2 linked regions of the Blastochloris viridis genome follow. The protein of the gene in region 2 interacts with the protein of the main gene of each other region in a pairwise test. Links are inferred from orthologs where the notes say so. Each region holds a gene or a part of one and is shown on either strand. Other genes may lie near its edges. The genes, in order: def and BVIR_RS16075.

What was found.
Region 1: the proteins of BVIR_RS16075 (region 2) and def interact in binary tests that used the Escherichia coli proteins (3 or more experiments, as listed by UniProt). The link is inferred for Blastochloris viridis from one-to-one orthologs.

The regions. Positions count from the first base shown.
Region 1 is NZ_CP012946.1:3,410,509-3,421,633, forward strand. The notes cover bases 4,776-7,704. They hold def (peptide deformylase), read right to left. Parts: upstream 6,534-7,704; coding sequence 6,018-6,533; downstream 4,776-6,017. Other genes in these bases: BVIR_RS14850 (SEL1-like repeat protein), read right to left, coding at 4,776-4,950; BVIR_RS14855 (MerR family transcriptional regulator), read left to right, coding at 5,399-5,824; BVIR_RS14865 (monovalent cation:proton antiporter-2 (CPA2) family protein), read right to left, coding at 7,157-7,704. Also shown: BVIR_RS14845 (methyl-accepting chemotaxis protein), read right to left, coding at 1-1,115; more of BVIR_RS14850, read right to left, coding at 1,702-4,775; more of BVIR_RS14865, read right to left, coding at 7,705-8,980; metalloprotease TldD, read right to left, coding at 9,387-10,814. UniProt on the Escherichia coli protein: Removes the formyl group from the N-terminal Met of newly synthesized proteins. Requires at least a dipeptide for an efficient rate of reaction. N-terminal L-methionine is a prerequisite for activity but the enzyme has broad specificity at other positions.
Region 2 is NZ_CP012946.1:3,696,084-3,707,077, forward strand. Bases 5,063-7,860 are described here. They hold BVIR_RS16075 (aspartate-semialdehyde dehydrogenase), read right to left. Parts: upstream 7,080-7,860; coding sequence 6,045-7,079; downstream 5,063-6,044. Other genes in these bases: BVIR_RS16070 (carbonic anhydrase), read left to right, coding at 5,184-5,867; BVIR_RS16080 (hypothetical protein), read right to left, coding at 7,377-7,589; BVIR_RS16085 (hypothetical protein), read left to right, coding at 7,831-7,860. Also shown: BVIR_RS16040 (ParA family protein), read left to right, coding at 1-238; BVIR_RS16045 (ParB/RepB/Spo0J family partition protein), read left to right, coding at 480-1,361; BVIR_RS16050 (NADPH:quinone oxidoreductase family protein), read right to left, coding at 1,538-2,512; BVIR_RS16055 (LysE family translocator), read left to right, coding at 2,633-3,277; BVIR_RS16060 (hypothetical protein), read right to left, coding at 3,252-3,776; dual-specificity RNA methyltransferase RlmN, read right to left, coding at 3,773-5,005; more of BVIR_RS16085, read left to right, coding at 7,861-8,133; leuB (3-isopropylmalate dehydrogenase), read right to left, coding at 8,344-9,456; BVIR_RS16095 (lytic murein transglycosylase), read right to left, coding at 9,697-10,920; BVIR_RS16100 (cyclic nucleotide-binding domain-containing protein), read right to left, coding at 10,969-10,994.

The sequences.
Region 1 (11,125 bases), 290 kb from region 2 along the record:
TGGGCGGCAGCGCGACGCTCCAGCTCGGCGCGCTCGCTGCGCAGACGCTCGCTGTCGGCCATGCTCGTTTTGAACACGTCGAGCGCCGCCGCCATCGCGCCGATCTCGTCGGTGCGGCCGACGCCCGGAACGGCCACGTCCAGCCGGCCCGCCGCCAGCTCGCCCATGGTGGAGGTCATGTCCCGCAGCGGCCGGGTGATCGAGCGGCCGATGACGAACACCAGCAGCGTCACCACCAGCACCACGGTCGCGATCGCCGCCACGATCCATCGTCCGGTTTCGGCGCGCGCGGCGGCGGTGGCCTTGAGGGTTTCGGCGTCGACCGCCTCGACCCGCTCCGACAGCGCGGCGATCGCCGGCTCGATGCCGGCATAGGACGATGACATCTTGCGCTGGATGTCGGCGAGCGCGAGTGCGGTGTCCATCCAGGCGAAGAAGTCGCGCTGATAGGCGTCGAGTTCGCCGTACATTGCCTGTTTGGTCGCCGCCGCCATCGGCTCGGCCTCGATCAGACGGCGCAATTCCGCCGCGGCGGTCTTCATCTGGGCGCCGTATTTGGCATCGCGCCGCAGCATGAAGTCCTTCTCATGCCGTCGCAGCGTCAGCATGGCCGCGCTCAGCGACGGCGGCGAGCCGATCTCGCCGAGACGCTTTTCGACGGCATGAATCGAGGCCCGCAACCGGCCCTCGAGCCCGCTGTTCTGGTCGAGCCCGAGTGTCTGCCGCGCCGCGGCCAGCTCCTTGAATTGGGCGACGTAGGCATCGAAGCCGGTTTCGATCTCGTCGGCCTTGTCCTTCAGATCGGAGAGGCCGACCGCCTGGAGGCCGCGATGCAGCGCGTCGATTTGGCGGCTGGCACTGGTGGCGAGTTCGGCGTGGCGCTGGATGTAGCCAGCCTCGGCCCGCAGCAGGAAATCCTTTTCCGCCCGCCGTGCTTCCAGCATGTCGCGCAGCGTGGTGGCGGTGAGCTTCGCCACCGCGCCGATGTCCTCGGCCCGCCGCTGGTGGCGATCCTCGACCGCGGCACCGACGAAATAGATGCCGCTGACGACGAGCAGTCCGACAACCCCGGTCAATCCGATCGCGGCGATCTTGTGAGTCAGGCTGAAGCGCATAGGTGATACCCTTTGAACGGCGGCACCCTGTGGCTCTTTTATTAATATGGATTGAACTGATCCGACCGATGGCGAGCAGCGCGGCGATGAGAGAAGGTGTTTCTGCGACCAAACAGCAGGGCTCGCTGCGCCTCTCACAGTCAAAATCGGCCAGGTCGCCCGGCGAACACATCGATTGATTGCGTCATATTGCGCATGCTTGTGTCATATTGCCCAATTAGTGATCAAAATTCGGCCAATCCGAGCTCATAGTTGCGTGCGAGACCTTCACTCCTGTCCGGGCGGTTCGATCTTGACGACGGCTTTGCCCGTGAGCCGGCCACCGCCCGCCGAACATGAAACCGCCGGTCGTTCCGGGCGAAGCGAAGCTGGGACCCGGAACCCATGATCCGCAACGTCTCCGGGAACCATGCTGCGAGCGATGCCGCGCCGCTGCGGGCGATGCGGACGACGGCAAGCCTCGCGGATGATGGGTCCCGGATCGCGCGGCTTGGCCGCTTGTCCGGGACGACGGCGCGAGGTCTCCGCCGCGGCCGGGCGGCATCGGACAACGGACGCCACGGCGCGCAGCGCGCGCAGTATCCGTTCAGGTCCGGCCGGTCGCTTTGCGGGCGCGGCCGCCGTCGACCCGGTCCCACTCCGCCGACGGCCGGACGTCGTTGGCGCTGGCGTCGACCGCCTGTGGCACCCAGGTCTGCACCGCCAGCCGGGCGGCGAGCAGGGTCTGGGCATCGAGCCGGGCGGCGACCTCCTCGCGCTTCTTCTGGGCGTCGGCGTCGCCCTGGTTGGCGGCCAGCGCGAACCACTTGAACGATTCGCCGATGTTCTGATCGACGCCGAGGCCACGGGCATAAAGAATGGCGAGATTGTACTGGCTGTCGCGCAGGCCGCGCTCGGCCGCCTTGCGGAACAACTGGCTGGCTTCGCGGTAGTCCGGCTTGCCGTCGATGCCTTCGGCATAGAGCACGGCGAGATTGTGCATCGCCTTGGTGTTTCCGGCGTCGGCGGCCAGCGTGTAGTAGCGGCGGGCGAGCTGGACGTTCTTCGCCACGCCCTCACCCTTCTCATACAGGCTGCCCAAGCGGTAGGCTGCCGGCATCGAGCCCTGCTGCGCGGCGTGCTCGTACCAGCGCGCTGCGGTGGCATAGTTCTGCGGAACGCCGTGGCCCTCGGCAAAGCGGGTTGCGACCTCGAACATCGCCGCCGGATCGCCGCCGAGGGCGGCGTCGCGCAGCCCCAGCGGCCCGATCGCGGCCGGCAGATCGGTGTCGCGCTTGGTGGTCGGTGCACCGGACGCAGCGTTCAGCGCCAACGCGGCGGTGGTGTCGGGCTCCGCCTGTGGAATCCCGGCGGCGCTGAACGCCGGTGCCGGCGTTGCCGCCGTCGACTCCGGCGACAACAGGCCGGACGAGGGCGCGCGGGCGATCACCGGGTCCGCCGGCGACAGCCGCGACTGCGGCCCCGGCACGGTGGAGGGATTGGGCTCGGGGACCGGCACCACCGGCGCAACGGCGGGCGGGTTCGGCGTACCGGGCAGCAGCTTCGGCAGCACCAGCGGCGCCGTGGCGGCCGCGGCCAACAACACCAGGCCGGCCAGGATCAAGGTGCGGTGGCGAGCGACCGCAGCCCGCAGCCCGACTGGCGCGGCAACGTCATCCGTCGCCGCCGAAGGCCCGACGCTGTCTGCGGCAGCCTGCTGGGCGGCACGGCGTGCGGCGGCGATGAAGCTGGCCTTGGCGCTCGGCTCGGACGCCGGCTTGGCCGTTGCGGCAGGCAAGACCTGCGGCGACGGCGCGGCCTGAGGTGCCTGGCCGCGACTTGGCGGCAGCGGCGCGCCGGCGCGCACGATCGGGGTGCGCGAGCCAGGCTCGAGCGGATGGTCGGGCGGCAGCGCGGGCGCCGACTCGGCCGGCGGCAGCGCCACCGTCGCAGCCGGGGCCGGCGGCGGCACCGTCGCGGCCTGGGGCGGCAGTGCGGCCGGTGCGACAGGCTCCGGCACGGGCCGTGAGACCAGATCGTCTTCCAGCGTCGCCAGCCGGTCGATCACCCGCTCCAGGGTGCTGTGGACCGATTCGAGGGTGTCGTGGGTCTTGAGCTCGGCGATGCGCTGGGCGGCGCGCAGGTCCGACACATCGCGCAGCAGGTCTTCGACCGGTGCTGCGCCAAGGTCGCGGGCGGCAGCACGCGCGGCGTCGATGGCGCTGAAGCGGGTTTCCTCCAGGTGGACGAACAGGTCGTTGAGGCCGCGTTCGATCGCCTCGAGCTGGCCGAAGCGGCCGTCGGAGCGGTCGAGCTGCTCGACGATGCGGTCGAGCCGCGCGCCGAGCGCGTCGAAATCCGAGCCGGGATCAGCGCCGGCGGCGACCAGCGACTGGATGCGGTCGAGCTTGTCGACCAGCAGCAGGATCGAGCGCTCGATCGCCACCGGCGCGTTGCGGGCGGTGGTCTCGAGCGCGGTCTGCAGGCGGTCGAGCCGGTCGCGGATCTCGGCGAAGGCGGCGGCGTCACCCTGGCTGCGGTGCGACACCGCGTTGGCGGCAATAGCCTCGGCCAGTTGGTCGAGCTTGTGCTCGAGCGCCAGCGGCGCGTCGCGCGCTGTGGTCTGGAGCGCGGTGTGCAGGCGGTCGAGCCGGTCGCGGATCTCGATCAGCGCGGCGTCGTCGATGCGGTTGCCCACCGGGACGGCGGTGGCGACCATGGTCTCGGCGAGGCGGTCGAGCTTGCGCTCGAGCGCGCCCATCATGTCGACCGCCGCGGCGGCATCGTCGAGCACGCCGCCAATGCGGTCGACCTTGCCGGCGAGCTGGTCCAGCTCGTGGGCGAATTCGTCCGGCATCCGCGCCGGCTGCGCCAGCGTGGTGCGCAGCTCCGCGACCTGGCTGGTGAGGTGCTGCAGCACCGCCGGCTCCAGCCGCATCTGGTCGAGCGCGTCGAAGCGCTGGTGCAGCCCCCGCACGTCGGCGGTGAGCCCGGCAAGGCCGTCGTCGGCGTGCAGGTCGCGCACGCTTTCGCGCACCTCGACCAGCATCCGTGTCAGTTCGTTGAGCTGGGCGATATCGATCGGCGGCGGGGCGTTGGCCTCGACCCGGCTCTCCAGCGCACGCACCGAGGCGTCGAGCGCCTCGACCGCGTGACGCGGCGCGAGATCGGCGACGGCGCGGCCGAGATCGGCGATATCGCAGCGCAGATTGAACAAGGCATCGGCTTCCAGCCGGCCCGGACGCGGCGGCGGCGGCGGGGCGGCGGCGGCAGGCGGGGCGTCGAGCATGCGCTGGCGGGCGTTGATCTCGGCGACCGCGGCGTCGACCCCGGGCCGGCGGCCGGACCGCGGGTCGGCCGGGGCGCTCAAGCGCTCGACCATGCCTTCGAGCGAGCTGGCAAGGTCGTCGAGCCGGCGACCGGGAGCGGACGGGACGCCCTGCCCGCCACCCTGGCTGCCCCGCGCTTCGGCCGTCAGCACGTCGAGCCGGCTGCCGAGCCTAGCGACGGTATCGCGCAGCTGCGCCGACGACGCCGGCGACCGCGGCGGGGCGGTGGCGACCTCGCCCAGCAGGGCGTTGAGCCGGCGGGTGACTTCGCCCAGCGCGGCGGAAAGGTCCTCGGTGCCGCGCGCGGCCGGGTCGGGGGGGCGCTGGCTCTCGCCAGCCGCGGCGGGCGGCTGGCTGCGCGCCGTCGCCGCGCCGGTCCGCGCCAGGATGGTGCGTTCGAGCCAGCGTTCCACCGGCACGCCTTCGCGCGCCGCGGCGGAGCGCGCCGCCTCCAGTGCGTCGGCTGGCAGCCCCGAGCCCGGCTCCGGGGCTTGGCTGCGTCTGCTCCACGATCCGCTTTGTGTCATGGCCGAACCTGTCGGGCGATTGCAGGCACCGCCGAAGGGGCCGCCAGCCCCTGAATCAGCAGCGGCGCGCGGGCGCTTTGCTTCCCGATTCACTTTTTCTCGTCAGGGTAAACGTCGGGTTAACAGCTTCACCATCCCGGACGGTGCGGAAGTACGGTATCGTCCCCAGCGGCAATCGGCCTTCGGGCTGGGATCGCCACTTGTTTTAAATTAGTCTAACTAATGACTCGGTTTTTCGCCCAATCACGAGGTTTTCCATTGCAGCGGAATCCACCGACGATCCGAATGGGATCTCCGCTCGCACTGCGACTCCGTGAGGCCGACGCGAACCTCAATCATCCCTGAACAAGAATGGCGCCGCCCTCAGCCGACAGGAATAACCTGAAGGAACGAGGATCCCTCAAATAAAATACGAGTTGGGACAATGATGAAAGAAAGTGGAATCGCCATGATCGACACTGCAGTTCGGGCCATCGGCTCCGATCCTGCAAACTCGAATCGTTCGGAATACTTTACAATCGGCGATCTTTCCCGCGAGTTCGGCGTGACACTGCGGGCTCTCCGATTTTACGAGGATAAGGGCCTGCTCAGTCCCAAGCGCGAGGGCCTGACCCGCCTTTACAGCCGTACCGACCGCAATCGACTGGTGCTGATCCTCAAGGGCAAGCGGTTCGGCTTCACCCTCACCGAGATCAAGGCGATGGTCGCGGCGCACGAAGGCCGCGACGAGGGCGAGAACCTCGCGTTGTCGCAGGACAAGGTACTGCAGCAGATCGCCGTACTGGAGAAGCAGCGCCAGGAGATCGACGACGCGATCGCCGAATTGCGTAGCAACCTTCAGCTCCACGCCAACCGTTCCACCTTGGCGGACTGACCCGAGTTCCTGCCGAGGGCTGCGCGTTCTGAGGCTGGGCCGTCGAAATCCCCCACCGGGGTTTTCAGGGTGGCCAGCGGCGTGGCTCGAGAGAACGTTCGCGCGAAACGACACCTGCGGCCAGCTACCGTCGACAGGGTAACATCGGTAACGCCTCGCCGCCGGCCGCGGGTTGCCGAAAAACGACTTCGACTCACTCGGCGGCGCGGCGCGCCAGCTTGGTGAACTTCTTCATCACCCGCTCGCGCTTCAGGCGCGACAGGTAGTCGATGAACAGGCCGCCATTGAGGTGGTCTATCTCGTGCTGAAGGCAGGTCGACAGCAGGCCGGAAAACTCCGCCTCCTGCGCGTTGCCGTCGCGGTCGAGCCAGCGCACCCGCACCCGGTCCGGCCGCTCGACCGGCTCGTAATAATCCGGGATCGACAGACAGCCCTCCTCATGGGAGCGCCTGTCCTCCGAGGACCACACCACTTCCGGGTTGATGAACACCATCGGACGCTTGTCTTCGCCCTTGCGGGCGGTGTCGATGGTCACGATGCGACGGGGCGCGCCGATCTGGATCGCCGCCAGCCCGATGCCCGGAGCGGCGTACATGGTTTCAAACATGTCGTCGACGAGCCGCCGAACCTCATCATCGACCACCGCGACCTTCTCGGAAATCTCGCGCAGTCTGGGATCGGGCACTGTCAAAATATCACGGATGGCCATAACCGCGACATAGGGTAACCGACCGGGCCGGTCAACGCGGCCGCAACGGCAGTCCGGGTTCGACCGCAGAATTACACGCTTTGCGTGTCGGTAATCCTGCTTATCGGTTGTCTGATTCAGGTCAATGTGCAGCGCACATCGCCATGGTCATATCCGCCCGCCTGGTTGACACGACGATGGGGCAGCCCCGCGGACCTTGGTTCGCATCCGGCTGTCCGTCGTCGAGTTGCACCGTGGTCTTCCCGAGACTCAGAGGCCGGCACCGGTCTGTCACCAGACATCGTGCCGGCCTCTCTTTTGGTCAGATTGTTCCTCTTTTGTTCTGTCCTGGTCGCATCCTGCCGGTGTTGCGGTGCAAAAACCTGCCGCCGGCGGCGATGGTCTATGCGGCGGCGGCGCGACCGCACCGGCTTCGCGCGCCGCCTGCGGTTGCAGATGCGACCAATGGCGCGCCGACAGTGCCCGCGTTCTTTGCCCTTGCCCGTCCGCCCCGGCCACCTGATCCCAAACCCGGCCGATCAGGCCGGCGTTTCGAACTCCTACCGCCGAAAAGCCCATTTCCGATCAGCGCGTTTTCGGCGAGGTCGTTGCTTTGATCCCGAAGGGATCAACCAAAAATCGCCTCAGCCGGAGTATTCGGTCTCGCCGGTGAGCGCGTCCTCGGCCTCCGGGTTGAGGGCGCGGCCGGTCTTGCCGGGCTGCAGCAGCGGCTCGGGCACCGGGCTGCGGCGATAGTGCAGAAGGTGCGCCCCGGCATTGAAGCCCTGGGCCTGCTGCAGCACCAGCCGCTCGGCATCCCGCCGGCGCACGTCCGCCACCACTTCGTCGGCGACGATGTCGTCGGCGCCGAGCCCGACCAGGAGGCCGCGGCCGAAGGCGATGGCCGATTCGTAGGTCTCGCGCACCTCGAAATCGACGCCCTTGGCCAGGAGTTCGAGGCTGTGGCCGCGGTCATAGGCGCGGACATAGAGCCGGCACACCGGGAAGGCCGCGCGCACGATGTCGACGATGCGGTCGGTATCGTCGCGGTCGTCGACGCATACCGCCACCAGCCGCACCCGGTCGCCGCCGGCGGCGCGCAGCACGTCGAGCCTTGTGCCGTCGCCGTAATAGACCTTGAAGCCGAAGCGGCCGGCCGACTGCACCATCTCGGCGTCGTTGTCGATGATGGTGACGTCGTAGCCGTTGGTGAGCAGGCACTGCGAGGCGACCTGGCCGAACCGGCCGAACCCGATCACCAGCACCGAGCCGCGGGCGTCGGAGAAGTCCTCGACGATCGGGGTCGGCGCCCGCCGGGTGAGCAGCGGCGCCAGGCGGTAGAGGAAGGGGTTCACCGCCATCGACATCACCACCATCGCCACCAGGATCGAGGCGTGGTCGGGCCCGATCACCCCGGCCGAAACCGCGGCGGCGTAGACGACGAAGCCGAGTTCGCCGGACTGCGCCATCAAAAGCGCCACCCGCACCGCCTCCTCGCGATCGTGCCGGAACAGCCGCATGATGACGTACATGGTGGTGGCTTTGAGCAGCACCAGCATGGCCAGCGCCAGCCCGATGCGCCAATAGGATTCGGCGATGACGTTGAGGTCGAGCGCCATGCCGACCGACAGGAAGAACAGCCCCATCAGGATGCCACGGAACGGCTCGACGTCGGCCTCGATCTGGTGGCGGAAGTTGGATTCGGCCAGGAACACCCCGGCCAGGAACGCCCCCATCGCCATCGAAAGCCCGGCCAGCATCATCAGCGTCGCCGAGCCCAGCACCACCAGCAGCGCCGCCGCGGTCATGATCTCGCGGGCGCCCGAGCGCGCCAGCGCCCGGAACATCGGGTTGAGCAGATAGCGGCCGATCACCACCACCGCGGCGATGGCACTGATGATCTTCACCGCCGACAGCCAGAACGGCTCGCCCGCCGCCGCCGGATGCGGCGACAGGAACGCCACCAGCGCCAGGATCGGCACGATCACCACATCCTGGAAGATGGCGACCGCGAACGCCCGGCGGCCGTGGGCCGAGCGCACCTCGCCGCGCTCCTCCAGGATCTGCATCAAGATGGCGGTGGACGACAGCGCCAGGCCGAGCCCCGCCACCAGCGCGGCATCGAACGGCCGGCCGAATGCCAGCGGCACGCACATCAGGGTGGCGCCGGTGATCAGCATCTGGGCGCCGCCGAGGCCGAGAATGTCGCCGCGCATCTTCCACAGCCGCGACGGCTTCATCTCCAGCCCGATCAGGAACAGGAAGAACACGATGCCGAGTTCGGCGAGGTGGGAGACGGTGCCGGGATCGTGGAACAGCCCGAGCGCCTGCGGACCGATCGCCACCCCGGCAAGGAGGTAGCCGACAATCGAACCGAGGCGGGCGCGCTTGGCCAGCGGCACCGCCAGCACCGCGGCGCCCAGCAACACCAACACCTGCTCGAACAGGCCAAAGCCGTCGGCGTGCATCCGTCCTCCAAGGGGTCTGCGATGGCATACGAAATCCGGCCGATCAGGCCGGATTTCGCAGGCCGCATCAGGCTTGCGCGGTACGAATCGTGCGGCGTCCGCCGCGCGCGTCCTTCTTGGCCAAGGCTCGTGACCACAATGCGGACAGGGGAACGAAAACCCGTGTCCCGATTCGGGACGGATGGTCACACTGAAGTGAGGAGCGGATTTGGTTGTAGCGTGGTCCCTGGGTCCCCGTCCCTCGCCCGCTGCGCGGGCTCGCCGGGGACGACCGGCCGAGCTGTCGCCGCCGCAGCTCGAAAATCCGACCACGGACCTTCACCGCCGAACATGGCTGCGAACCACCTCGCGGTCGTCCCCGGCGACCGCCGTCAGGCGGTCGGGAAGGGGACCCAGGCATCAAGCTTCACCCGGCGGTGCCGCCGACGGTGATCTTGTCCATGCGCAGGGTCGGCTGGCCGACGCCGACCGGCACCCCCTGGCCCGCTTTGCCGCAGGTACCGATGCCGGGGTCGAGCTCCAGGTCGTTGCCGATCATGGTGACGCGGTGAAGGTCGGAGGGGCCGTTGCCGATCAGCATGGCGCCTTTCAGCGGCGCGCCGACCTTGCCGTTCTCGATGCGATAGGCCTCGGTGCAGTTGAAGACGTACTTGCCGGAGGTGATGTCGACCTGGCCACCGCCGAACGCCACCGCATAGATGCCGTTCCTGACCGAGGCGATGATCTCCTCGGGGCTGCGGTCGCCGCCCATCATCACCGTGTTGGTCATGCGCGGCAGCGGCACGTGGGCGTGGCTCTCGCGCCGGCCGTTGCCGGTCGGCGTCATGCCCATCAGCCGGGCGTTCTGGCGGTCCTGCATGTAGCCGACCAGGATGCCGTCCTCGATCAGCACGGTGCGGTGGGCGGGGGTGCCCTCGTCATCGACGGTGAGCGAGCCGCGCCGGCCGGGAATGGTGCCGTCGTCGACCACTGTCACGCCACGCGCCGCGACCTGCTGTCCGAGCAGCCCGGCGAAAGCGGAGGATTTCTTGCGGTTGAAGTCGCCTTCCAGGCCGTGGCCGACCGACTCGTGCAGCATGATGCCGGGCCAGCCGGCGCCCAGCACCACGTCGAGCTCGCCGGCCGGCGCCGGCACCGCCTCAAGATTCACCAGCGCCTGGCGAATGGCCTCGTCCACCGCCGCCTGCCAGGTCTCCGGCGCGATGATGCGGGCGAAGCCTTCGCGGCCGCCGAGGCCGTAGCTGCCGGTTTCCATCCGGCCGCCGTGCTCGGCCACCACATTGACCGACAGCCGCACCAGCGGCCGCACGTCGCGGACGATCTCGCCGTCCGGCCGCACGATCTCGACCACCTGCCAGGAGCCGGCCAGCGAGGCCGACACCTGCTTGAGCCGCGGCTCGCGACTGCGCGCATAGGCGTCGATCTCGGCCAGCAGCGCAGTCTTGACCTCGAACGCCGGGGCACCCAGCGGGTTGTCGTCGCCATAGAGCCGCACGTTGGTGCGCTCCGGCGCCAGCGCCAGCGTGCCGCGATGGCCGGAGGCCACCGCCCGCACCGCGTCGGCGGCGCGGGCCAGCGCCGCCTCGGAGATGTCGGAGGCGTGGGCGTAGCCGGCGGCCTCGCCCTTGACCGCGCGCAGGCCGAAGCCCTGCGAGGTGTCGTAGCTCGCCGTCTTCAGCCGGCCGTTGTCGAACACCAGAGCCTCGCTCTGGCAATACTCCAGGAACAGCTCGCCATCGTCGGCGCCATCGAGGGCGTGGGCGGTGAGGCGCAGGGCTGCGGCCGGGTCGAGCCCGGCGCGGGCCAGGAGGGAGAGCGAGGACGACGCGGTCATGGGCGGGCTCCGGCTGTTGCCCGGAAGATAGGGCCGCCACCAGGCGATTGCCAGTTCGGGCGATCGCCAGCCGTGCGCCTCATACGGTTTCCGGCCGATCAGGTCGGAGAACCGTATTCCGATCGCCGGAAAACCCTTATTCGCAAAGGGGTTTTCGGCGAGCTTGTTTCCGGGAGCCCGAAGGGATCATCCGGAAACCGTATCGCGTGTTCCTGCCGCGGATCATGGGTCCCCTTCCCTCGCGCGGCTGACGCCGCGCTCGCCGGGGATGACCGGAGGTGGTTTCACCGCCAAGTTTTCTGGCCAAGTTT
Region 2 (10,994 bases):
GGTGCTGACGATGTACGACGCCCGCAACAACCTTTCGAGCCAGGTGGTGGCCGACGTCCGGGCATTCCTGAAGGACAAGGTCTACGACACCATCATCCCCCGCAACGTCCGGGTGTCGGAGGCGCCGTCCTACGGCAAGCCGGTGCTGCTGTACGATTTGAAGTGCAGCGGCAGCCAGGCCTATCTGCGGTTGGCGTCGGAGATCATCCAGCGCGAGCGCGAGCTGCGCGCGGCCTGACGCGGCTTCCGGCCGACCCCGCCGGGGTCGCGGACGCCGCTCGCCGGAGAATCCTCAAAGGCCAGGATTCGTCGGCGACCGGACGATGGTTTTCCGGCCCGAGCGGCCGGACGCTGTATGAGCCGTCGCGGCGAGGCCGGGCGGGCGGCCGAAACGGCGGGAGCGTGGCGGCGCGGTCCCGAAGTGAGGAGGTCGGCGGTGCGACACCCGCCGCACACAATTCTGGAGATCGAACGTGGCCATGGCAGACGAATCGGCACGCTCGCGGCTGGGGCGCGGCCTCGCCGCCCTGATCGGCGACGTGGGTGAGGAGAGCGCGGCGGTCGAGCGGGCGCGCTACGGTCAGCGCCGGGTGCCGATCGAGTTCATCCGCGCCAACCCGCGCAACCCGCGCCGGATCTTCCAGGAAGACGAACTGGAGGAGCTCGCCGCCTCGATCCGCGAAAAGGGCATCATCCAGCCGATCCTGGTGCGCACGGTGCCGGGCCATCCCGACGCCTACGAGATCATCGCCGGCGAGCGGCGGTGGCGGGCGGCCCAGCGCGCCGCCCAGCACGACGTGCCGGTGATCCTGGTCGAGGCCAGCGACCGCGAGGCGATGGAAATCGCCATCATCGAGAACGTCCAGCGCGCCGACCTCAACCCGCTGGAAGAGGCGATGGGCTACGACGCCCTGATCAGCCAGTTCAGCTACAGCCCGACCGACCTCGCCAAGACCATCGGCAAGAGCCGCTCGCACGTCGCCAACACGCTGCGCCTGCTCAAGCTGCCGGAGGGTATCAAGACCACGCTGGCCGAAGGCAAGCTGACGGCGGGCCACGCCCGTGCGCTGCTCGCCCACGACCAGCCCGAGGAGCTGGCCAAGGAAATCCTCGACAAGAACCTGTCGGTGCGTCAGGCCGAGGCGTTGGCGCAGACCAGCGCCGAAAAAGCCGGCCGGGCGCCGCAGACCCGCCCCCGCGGCGACAAGGACGCCGACACCCTGGCGCTGGAGAAGCGGCTGTCGGATGCGCTCGGGCTGAAGGTGTCGGTCGATCATCGCGGCGAGGGCGGCGAACTGCGTATCCGCTACCGCTCGCTCGAACAGCTCGATGACGTCTGCCGCCGCCTCACCGACGGCTGACCGGGCGATCGATTCGCCCCCGTTTCGTCGATTTCAGGCGGAAATTCCCTGAAAAACCAAGGCGATCTGCCCGGCACCGCGGTCGCAGCTCGTCCGATTCGGCGCCGAAACGTCGGCGCGCAGGGCGCAGGAACGCCCGCCTTCCGGTGACGCGAAGGGATCTCGCGACTACCGGTTCACACCGTCAGCACCACCTTGCCGCGGACGCGGCGGGTGGCGATGGCCTCCAGTGCCCGCGCCGCCTCCGCCAGGGGGTAGGTGGCGTCGATCGGCACCGTCAGCGTTCCGTCGGCGGCCCAGCCGAACAACCGGCTTAGCGCGGCGCGGAAGGCGTCGGGGTGGCGCTCGGCCCAGCCGCCGAGGCTGACGCCGAGGACGTCGCGGCCGCCGAGCAGCACGAGATTGAGCGGGATTCTGGCAATGTCGCCGGCGGCGAAGCCGATCACCAGGAACCGGCCGGCGAAGGCGGTGGCGCGCAGCGCCGGCTCCGAATACGGCCCGCCGACCGCGTCATAGACCACGTCGACGCCGGCGCCGCGGGTCAGGGCACGCAGGCCCGCCTTGAGGTTCTGCGCGGTGTAGTCGAGGCCGTCGTCGGCGCCGAGCGCGCGGCAGAATGCCAGCTTCTCCGCCGAGGAGGCGCAGGCGATCACCCGCGCCCCCATCAGCTTGCCGATCTCGATGGCGGCGGCGCCGACCCCGCCGGAGGCGCCGAGCACCGCCAGCGTCTCGCCCGGCTTCAGCCGGGCGCGGTCCTCCAGCGCGTGCAGCGTGGTGCCGTAGGTGACGATTGTCGCCGCCGCCCGCTCGAACGACAGTTGATCGGGCAGCCGCACCAGCCGCGCGGCCCGGGCCACCACCTTGTCCTGGGCGCAGCCCCAGCCGAGATAGGCGCCGACGCGGTCGCCGGGCCGCACCTCCGTGACGCCGGGGCCGACCGCGGCCACCACCCCGGCGCATTCGCCGCCGGGCGCGAACGGACGCGGCGGCCGCTGCTGGTAGCGGTCCTGGATGATCAGCGTGTCGAAGAAATTGAGCGCGACGGCGCGGACCTCGACCACCGCCTCGCCGGGGCCGGCGACCGGCTCGGCGACGTCGGTGAGTTCGAGCGCGTCGGGCGGGCCGACCCTTGTCGACAGCAGGGCTTTCATGGCGGGGCTCCGGCGGATGGGCCGGCAGTTTAACCCCGGCGCTGCCGGCAGGGGAGGGCCGCGTGGCGCGCCCTTGGTCGAACGCGCCGGCGCGGATTAGAACAGTGGCCGGAGGTTGCCATGCTCGCCGTACCCGCGCCCGACGTCCTTGCCGCCTTCACGCTGGCCTGCGGCGTGCTGATCGTCACGCCGGGGCCGGACATGGCGCTGTTCCTGTCGCGCACGGTGGCGCAGGGCCGGCTCGCCGGCCTTGCCACCTTGGCTGGGGCGCTGAGCGGCATCCTGGTCCATTCGGCGCTGGCGGCGCTCGGGCTTTCGGCGCTGTTGGCAGCCTCGCCGGCGGCGTTTGACGTGCTGAAGTTCGCCGGCGCCGCCTATCTGGTGTGGCTGGCCTTCCAGGCGCTGCGCCATCGCGGCGGCCTCACGCTCGAGCCGGCGCCGGCGCGGCTGAGCACCGCCCGGCTCTATGCCAGCGGGCTCGGCGTCAACCTGCTCAACCCCAAGGTCATCTTGTTCTTCGTGACGTTCCTGCCGCAATTCGTGGCGGCGGACGATCCCGCCGCCGCCGGCCGGCTCGGCTTCCTCGGGCTCTATTTCATCGCGCTGGCGGCGCCGTCCTGCACGCTGATGGTGCTGGCGGCCGACCGCATCGCCGGCTGGCTGCGGGCCTCGCCGGCGGTGATGCGGACCATCGACTATCTGTTCGCCGGGGTGATGGGCGCGTTCGCGCTGAAGCTGATCACCGCCCGGACGGTCGGGAGCTGACCGGGGCGACCAGGAAGCCGGAGGCGTTGCGGCCGGCAATCAGCCAATAGATGAAGCCGACCACGCCGCCGGTCGCCGCCATCATCAGCACCGCGCGGGTCTCGACCGGGGCGGCGCCGACCCCCTCGACCGCCATCAGATCGTAGAGCCCGACCAGCGCGCCCACCACCGCGCCCAGCGCGGCGTTGGCGGTCATGTGCAGCGTCAGCGAGCGCCAGCCGAACGCCTCGGTGAGAATCGCCACCAGCGCGCCGGGCATCGCCACCGGCGCCACCACCGCGGCCGCGATCACCATGCCGAGCAGCTGCAGCGGGTCGATGCCCTGCTCGGCGCTGAAGAAGGTGATCAGCCAGGCGAACAGCGCGAACTGGGCGAACGCCTCGGGCCCGGCGTCGCCGAACTCGGTCGAGGCAAACGAGGCGGTGAGAAACACCAGCCCGGCGCCGGCCGCCAGCGTTAACCCGAACAGGATGACGATGAGGCGCCAGAGCACGCTCATTCAGCCAATGCCATGGCGCGCAGCGCGTCGCGCTCTTGGTGCGACAGCCGCGCGGTCTCGCTCTTGAGCTGGCCGCAGGCGGCGAAGATGTCGCGGCCGCGCGGCGCGCGCACCGGGCTGGCGTAGCCGGCGTCGAACACGACTTCGGAGAAGCGCTCGATGCTGGTCCAGTCCGAGCACTCGTAGGTGGTGCCGGGCCAGGGGTTGAACGGGATCAGGTTGATCTTGGCCGGGATGCCCTTGAGCAGCCGCACCAGCTCGCGGGCGTCGGCGGCGGAATCGTTGACGTCCTTCAGCATCACGTATTCGAAGGTGATGCGCCGCGCGTTCGACAGGCCAGGATAGTCGCGGCAGGCGGCCAGCAGCTCCTTGATCGGGTATTTGCGGTTCAGCGGCACCAGCACGTCGCGCAGATCATCGCGCACCGCGTGCAGCGAAATCGCCAGCATGCAGTCGATCTCGGCGCCAGCGCGCGGGATCATCGGCACCACGCCCGAGGTGGAGAGGGTCATGCGGCGCTTGCCGAGCGAGAGGCCGTCGCCGTCGCCGATGGTGAGAAGGGCGCGCTTGACCGCCTCGAAATTGAACAGCGGCTCGCCCATCCCCATCATCACCACGTTGGTGATGAAGCGGCCGCCGTCGGTCGGCACGATGGCGCCGTCGGGCGCGGCGTTGCCCGGCCAGTCGCCGAGCCGGTCGCGCGCCACCAGCATCTGGCCGACGATCTCGTCTTCGGTCAGGTTGCGCACCAGCATCTGGGTGCCGGTGTGGCAGAACGCGCAGGTCATGGTGCAACCGACCTGCGAGGACAGGCAGAGCGTGCCGCGGCCGGGCTCGGGGATGTAGACCGTCTCGATGTCGTGCGGCTGGTCGCCGGGGTGCTGGGGCGGGAGCCGCAGCAGCCATTTGCGGGTGCCGTCGGCCGACACCAGCTCGGTCACCACCTCGGGGCGGGCCAGCGTGTAGTGGGCGGCGAGGTTGGCGCGCAGCGCCTTGCCGACATTGGTCATGGCGTCGAAATCGGCGACGCCGCGCTCATAGATCCAGCCCCACAGCTGCTGCACCCGCATGCGCAGCTCGCGCTCGGGCACGCCGATCTCGAACAGCGCCTTGGCGAGGCGACCGCGTCCGAGCCCGGCAATCGAGGGCTTCGCCGCGGTGATCGGGGCGGGAATGACGGCTTCGGGGGCGGCGCCGGCGGCCGCGCAAGTATCAATGTGTGTTGTCATGGGATCTGTCTTGGGTGCCGCGTCATACCACAGCCGGCGCGAAACAACATCTCGGAACGGCGGCGGTAACTGTCAATGACGACGGCGGGGCCGAACGGTTGCCAAACCGGCCCATTTACGTCCATGACGGGTGGCGCCTTGGACCACGCCTTGCCCCGACGCGACAAGCGGACTTGCCATGACCCACGCTGCCTTTCCCGAACGCCTGATCGCCGGCTACCAGTCGTTTCTCGATCGGCGCTATGCCGAGCAGCGCGAGCAATACGAGGTGCTGGCGAAAGGGCAGTCGCCCAAGCTGATGGTGATTGCCTGCTGCGACTCGCGTGTTTCGCCGACCGTCATCTTCGATGCCATGCCGGGCGAGCTGTTTACCGTGCGCAACGTCGCCAATCTGGTGCCGCCCTACGAGCCGGGCGGCCACCACGCCGCCTCCTCGGCGCTGGAATATGCCGTGCTCGGCCTCAAGGTCGAACACATCGTCGTGCTCGGCCACGCCAGCTGCGGCGGCGTGATGTCCTACGCCCGCCGCCACACCGACCTTAGCGCCAGCGACTTCATCGGCCATTGGATGGCGATCCTGGAGCCGGCGGCCGCCGCCGAGGGCATCATGCCGGCGACGGATTTGCCCGATGAGGCGGTGACACGGCTGGAGCGCAGCGGCGTCCGCCAGTCGTTGGCCAATCTGATGACGTTTCCGTGGGTGCGTGACCGGGTGAAGACCGGCCGGCTGTTTCTGCACGGCGCCTATTTCGCCATCGCCACCGGCATGTTGGAGCGGCTCGACCCGGCCACCGACCGTTTCGTTCCGATGGGAACGCGCAACCCGTTCCGCGCCGAGGCGGTCGACGTCGACGGCGGCTGAGCGCCCCCGCTATCCACGGGCGAGGGCGGGTGGGGGCATCAAGCCAGGCCACAGCGGGTGCGGCAGACGAAACGCCCACTTGATCAGGCGCATTCGTGCCTCCTCCTTCAAACAAAACGGGCGGACCGAAGCCCGCCCGTTTGATGCATCAAGTCCGGAACCGAAATTCGCGCGGCCTTACGCCGCCTGCTTCTTCGGCGAGATCAGCTTGCGGTTGACCAGGAGCTCGGCGATCTGCACCGAGTTGAGGGCGGCGCCCTTGCGCAGATTGTCCGACACGCACCAGAACGACAGGCCGTTGTCGACCGTGCTGTCCTCGCGGATGCGCGAGATGTAGGTGGCATCCTCGCCGGTGGCCTCGACCGGGGTGATGTAGCCGCCGGGTTCGTGCTTATCGATGACGAGGCAGCCCGGCGCCCGCGCCAGGAGGGCGCGCGCTTCGTCCGCCGTCACCGGCTGCTCGAACTCGACGTTGACCGCCTCCGAGTGCGACACGAACACCGGCACCCGCACGCAGGTGGCGGTGAGCTTGATCTTGGGGTCGAGAATCTTCTTGGTCTCGACCATCATCTTCCACTCTTCCTTGGTCGAGCCGTCCTCCATGAAGACGTCGATCTGGGGAATGAGGTTGAAGGCGATGCGCTTTGGGAATTTTTTGGTCTCCATCTCCGAGGCGGTGAACACCGCGCGGGTCTGGGAGAACAGCTCGTCCATGGCGTCCTTGCCGGCACCCGACACCGACTGATAGGTCGCCACCACCACCCGCTTGATGGTGAAGGCGTCGTGCAGCGGCTTCAGCGCGACCACGAGCTGCGCGGTCGAGCAATTGGGATTGGCGATGATGTTCTTCTTGGTGAAGCCGGCGACGGCGTCGGCGTTCACCTCCGGCACGATCAGCGGCACGTCGGGGTCGGTGCGCCAGGTCGAGGAATTGTCGATCACCACGCAGCCCTGGGCGCCGATCCGGGGCGACCATTCCTTCGACACCGTGCCGCCGGCCGACATCAGGCAGATGTCAGTGCCGGTGAAGTCGAAATTCTCGAGCGCCTTCACCTTGAGCGTCTTGTCGCCGTAGGACACCTCGACGCCCATGCTGCGGCGCGAGGCGAGCGCCACCACCTCGTCGGCGGGGAAGCCCCGCTCGGCGAGAATCGCCAGCATTTCGCGGCCCACATTGCCCGTGGCCCCGACGACTGCGACCGAGTAACCCATCCTTGACTCTCCGGCGAAGATCCCGGGCCGCAGGAATACCTGCGGCAACCTGGGATTCCCGGCTTCTATTGCAGAAGGCGGACGGACACAACACGGTCGAGGGTGGAACATTCCGGCACCGGTGCTCCGAACCACCCGGCGGGCGGCTGCGGCAGCACCCGTTCGTCTGCCGCGCCGCGGCGTCTCGTACCAACGGCCCCCGATGCTGACGCAGGGGCCGTTGAAGCTCGCAAACTTTCATCCATGAAATCGATGATTTCACGGAAATCTGCGATCGTTGCGGTGTGCCGGGCGGCCTCAGGCCGGGGTGCGGAGCCGGGCGCGCTGGCGGCGCCGGGCCTGGGCGTGCGCGACGAAGGTGGCGAACGGCACCAGCCGGCCGCGTTCCTCGGCCGGCGCCACCGCCCGCGGCGGCCGGTTCGCACGAACCTGCCAGTCCAGCCAGATCACCTGTCCGCGCTCGGGCATGTCTTCGAACAGGGCGTCGAACCATTTGCCGGCCTTGTACATAGGGCCTCCTCGGGGGTTCCCCGGAACTCATCCTGTCGCGCAACGCGGCAGACGGTTCGAGGTTCCGTTTGGGGATTGCCGGCCGGGGGTCCGCTGCGGCCTGCCGAGGGAACCGCGCCGTCGCTCGCCGCGTTGCCGTCTTGCAACGGCGGCTCGGGAACGCCGGGGTGGGGCACATCCGCTCTGGCGGAGGTTTGTTAACCCCTCTATCCTAAGCTCGATTCAGGTTTTCGAGGGTGTCATGCGGCTCGCCGGTCTTGTCGTTTCCACCGTGGCGCTCGCGTTTGCGGCGGCCACCGTTTTGCCGAGTGTGGCCGACGCCCAGACGCGGCGGTCGCCCTCGCGTCTCACCGTCACGCCCAAGCAGTCCTATCTCTATCCGGGCACCAATTATCCGGCGCTCAATGCCGCCGATTACGCCGTCGATCTGCGCTTTCGCTCCGGCGTGCCGGCCGAGACCATGACCGGACCGGGCGGCGACGGCGGCCGCTTCAACCTGCCGCAGCCGTTCGAGCTGGGCGGCACCCGGCCGCTGCCGTTCTGAACGGGCGTTCGGGCAGGTCTCTTTCGGATTTCGATATCAAACGGCCGGGCACGCGCCCGGCCGTTTTGCGTTGATGGCGTCGTCTTCCCACTTTGAGGGAGCAAGAGGCGCCCGGCGAGGGCGCCTCAGCAGCTTCGAGGTGGCGGAGCCCGCCAGCGGCCACGCCTTGGGCGCGTCCCGGTGGCGTTGGGGCCTGACGCCCGGCCGCGGTCAGCCCGACAGCGCGTCGAGCTCGGCCAGGATGGCGTCGCCCATCGCCGTCGTGCCGATGGTGGCCTGACCCGGCGCGGCGATGTCGCCGGTGCGCAGGCCTTTCGCCAGCACGTTGGCGGTGGCGGTGTCGAGCAGATCCGCCGCCTCGCCGAGCCCAAACGAATAGCGCAGCGCCATGCCGAGCGAGCCGATCATCGCCAGCGGGTTGGCGATGCCCTTGCCGGCGATGTCGGGGGCGGAGCCGTGCACCGGCTCGTACATCGCCTTGCGCTTGCCGGTGACGGGGTCCGCTTCACCGAGCGAGGCCGACGGCAGCATGCCGAGCGAGCCGGTCAGCATCGCGGCGATGTCGGACAACATGTCGCCGAACAGATTGTCGCAGACGATGACGTCGAATTGCTTGGGCCGGCGCACCAGCTGCATGCCGCAGGCGTCGGCCAGCTGGTGCTCCAGCTCGACCTCTGGGAATTCGCGGCGGTGGACCTCGGTCACCACCTGGTTCCACAACAGGCCCGACTTCATGACGTTGCGCTTCTCGGTCGAGGTCACCTTGTTCCGGCGCTTCTTGGCGAGGTCGAAGGCGACGCGGGCGATGCGCTCGATCTCGAAGGTGTCGTAGACCTGGGAATCGATGGCGCGCTTCTGGCCACCGCCGAGGTCGGTGATGGTCTTGGGTTCGCCGAAATAGACCCCGCCGGTGAGCTCGCGCACGATCATGATGTCGAGGCCCTCGACCAGCTCGCGCTTCAGCGACGATGCATCGGCCAGCGCCGGGTAGCAGATCGCCGGGCGCAGGTTGGCGAACAGGCCGAGATCCTTGCGAAGGCGCAACAGGCCCGCCTCCGGACGGGCGTCATAGGGCACGCCGTCCCATTTCGGCCCGCCGACCGCGCCGAACAGCACGGCGTCGGACGCGTGCGCCAGCTCCATGGTGGCGTCGGTGATGGCGACGCCGTCGGCGTCATAGGATGAGCCGCCGACCAGCCGCTCGTCATAATTGAAGGCGGCGACGCCGCGCTTTTCGAACCACACCAGGAGGCGCTTCACCTCCGCCATCACCTCGGGGCCGATCCCGTCGCCGGGCAGAAGCAGGAGCTTGAACGAAGGCATGGTTCTCTCGCAGGTCGGGCTGAAGGAGATCGTCATCCCGGCCGGAGCGAGGACATCTCCGAGCGGAGAGCCGGGATCGTCAGCAGGTCAAATGTCTGCTTGCGGTCCCGGCTCTCGGCTCCGCCTCGGCCGGGACGACGAGAATGAGACGATTCCTCTAGAAGCTCGCGGGGCGGGCCGCAAGTATCAGCGCGGGCGGCGGGTCACACCGCGTTCCGATCCCGCTTTTGCGTACCATGCTCAGCGTCCGCGCCGGAGCGCCTCAAGAACATCGGCGGTGGCGCGGCCAGTGACCGGCAGGCCGTTCCTCTGCTGCACCGTGCGGATGGCGGCCACGGTCTGGCGCCCGATCACGCCGTCGGCGACGCCGCCGATGTCGAAGCCCGAGCGCATCAGCAGCGTCTGCAGCTCGCGGCGGCCGGCGCGGTCGAGCGGGCGCTCAGTGGTCGGCCACGGCGTCGTGATCGGGCTGCCGCCGCGCAGCCGGTCGGCGAGGTGGCCGATCGAAAGGGCGTAAACGATGGTGGGGTTGTAGCGGTAAAACGCCTCGAAATTGCGGGTGACCAGGAAGGCCGGGCCGCGCCGCCCGGCCGGCAGGATGATCGCCGCCGGGGCATCCGTGGCGAGGCTGCCGCCCAACGCCCGGCCGTCGACCCGCCGCACACCGGCCGCTGCCCACGCCGCGACCGGCTTGCGGTTGAGCCGCCCGGTCTCGCTCTCGGTGACGGCATCGGGCAGCGCGACCTCCACCCCCCACGGCAGCCCGGCCTGCCAGCCATTGATGCGCACGAAATTGGCGATTGAGGCCAGCACGTCCGGCACCGAGCGGGCGACGTCGCGCTTGCCGTCGCCATCGCCGTCGACCGCGACGCGGAAAAACACGGTCGGCATCAGCTGCGGCCCGCCGAACGCGCCGGCCCACGAGCCGTACAGTGCCTCATAGGGGATCTCGCCGGTGGCGGCGACGCGCAGCGCCGCGATCAGCTCGGTGCGGAAATAGTCGCGCCGGCGCGGCGCGGTGCAGGCCAGCGTCGCCAGCGAGCGCACCACGTGGCGCAACCCCACCGTCTTGCCGTAGTCGCTCTCGATGCCCCACACCGCGACGATGGTGGCGGCGTCGACGCCGTACCTTGCCTCAAGCCGCGCCAGCAGGGCGGCGTGCTCGCGCAGGAGGCGCTTGCCCTCAGTGATCTTCTCGTCGTCGACCAGGGCGGCGACATAGTCCCAGGCCGGGGTGCGGAACTCCGGCTGGTTCTGCAGGAAGCCGACCACCGAGGCGTCGGTGAGGAGGCCGCGGAAGGCGCGCTCCAGCACCGCTTCCGGCACGCCCTTGGTGCGGGCCTCGGCCTTGACGCTGTCGACGCAGGCGGTCGGCAGCGGCGGGCCGTCGACCGGACCGACGGCGAGGGCGGGCGTCGCCGCGGCGACGGCGGCAAGGGCGAGACAGGGTGCGATTCGAGCCATGGCCGGCAGTCTAGCCGAGACGCGGCGATCTGCCGACAGCGCCGCCGCTCAGGATGCGCGGTCGCTGACGTCGA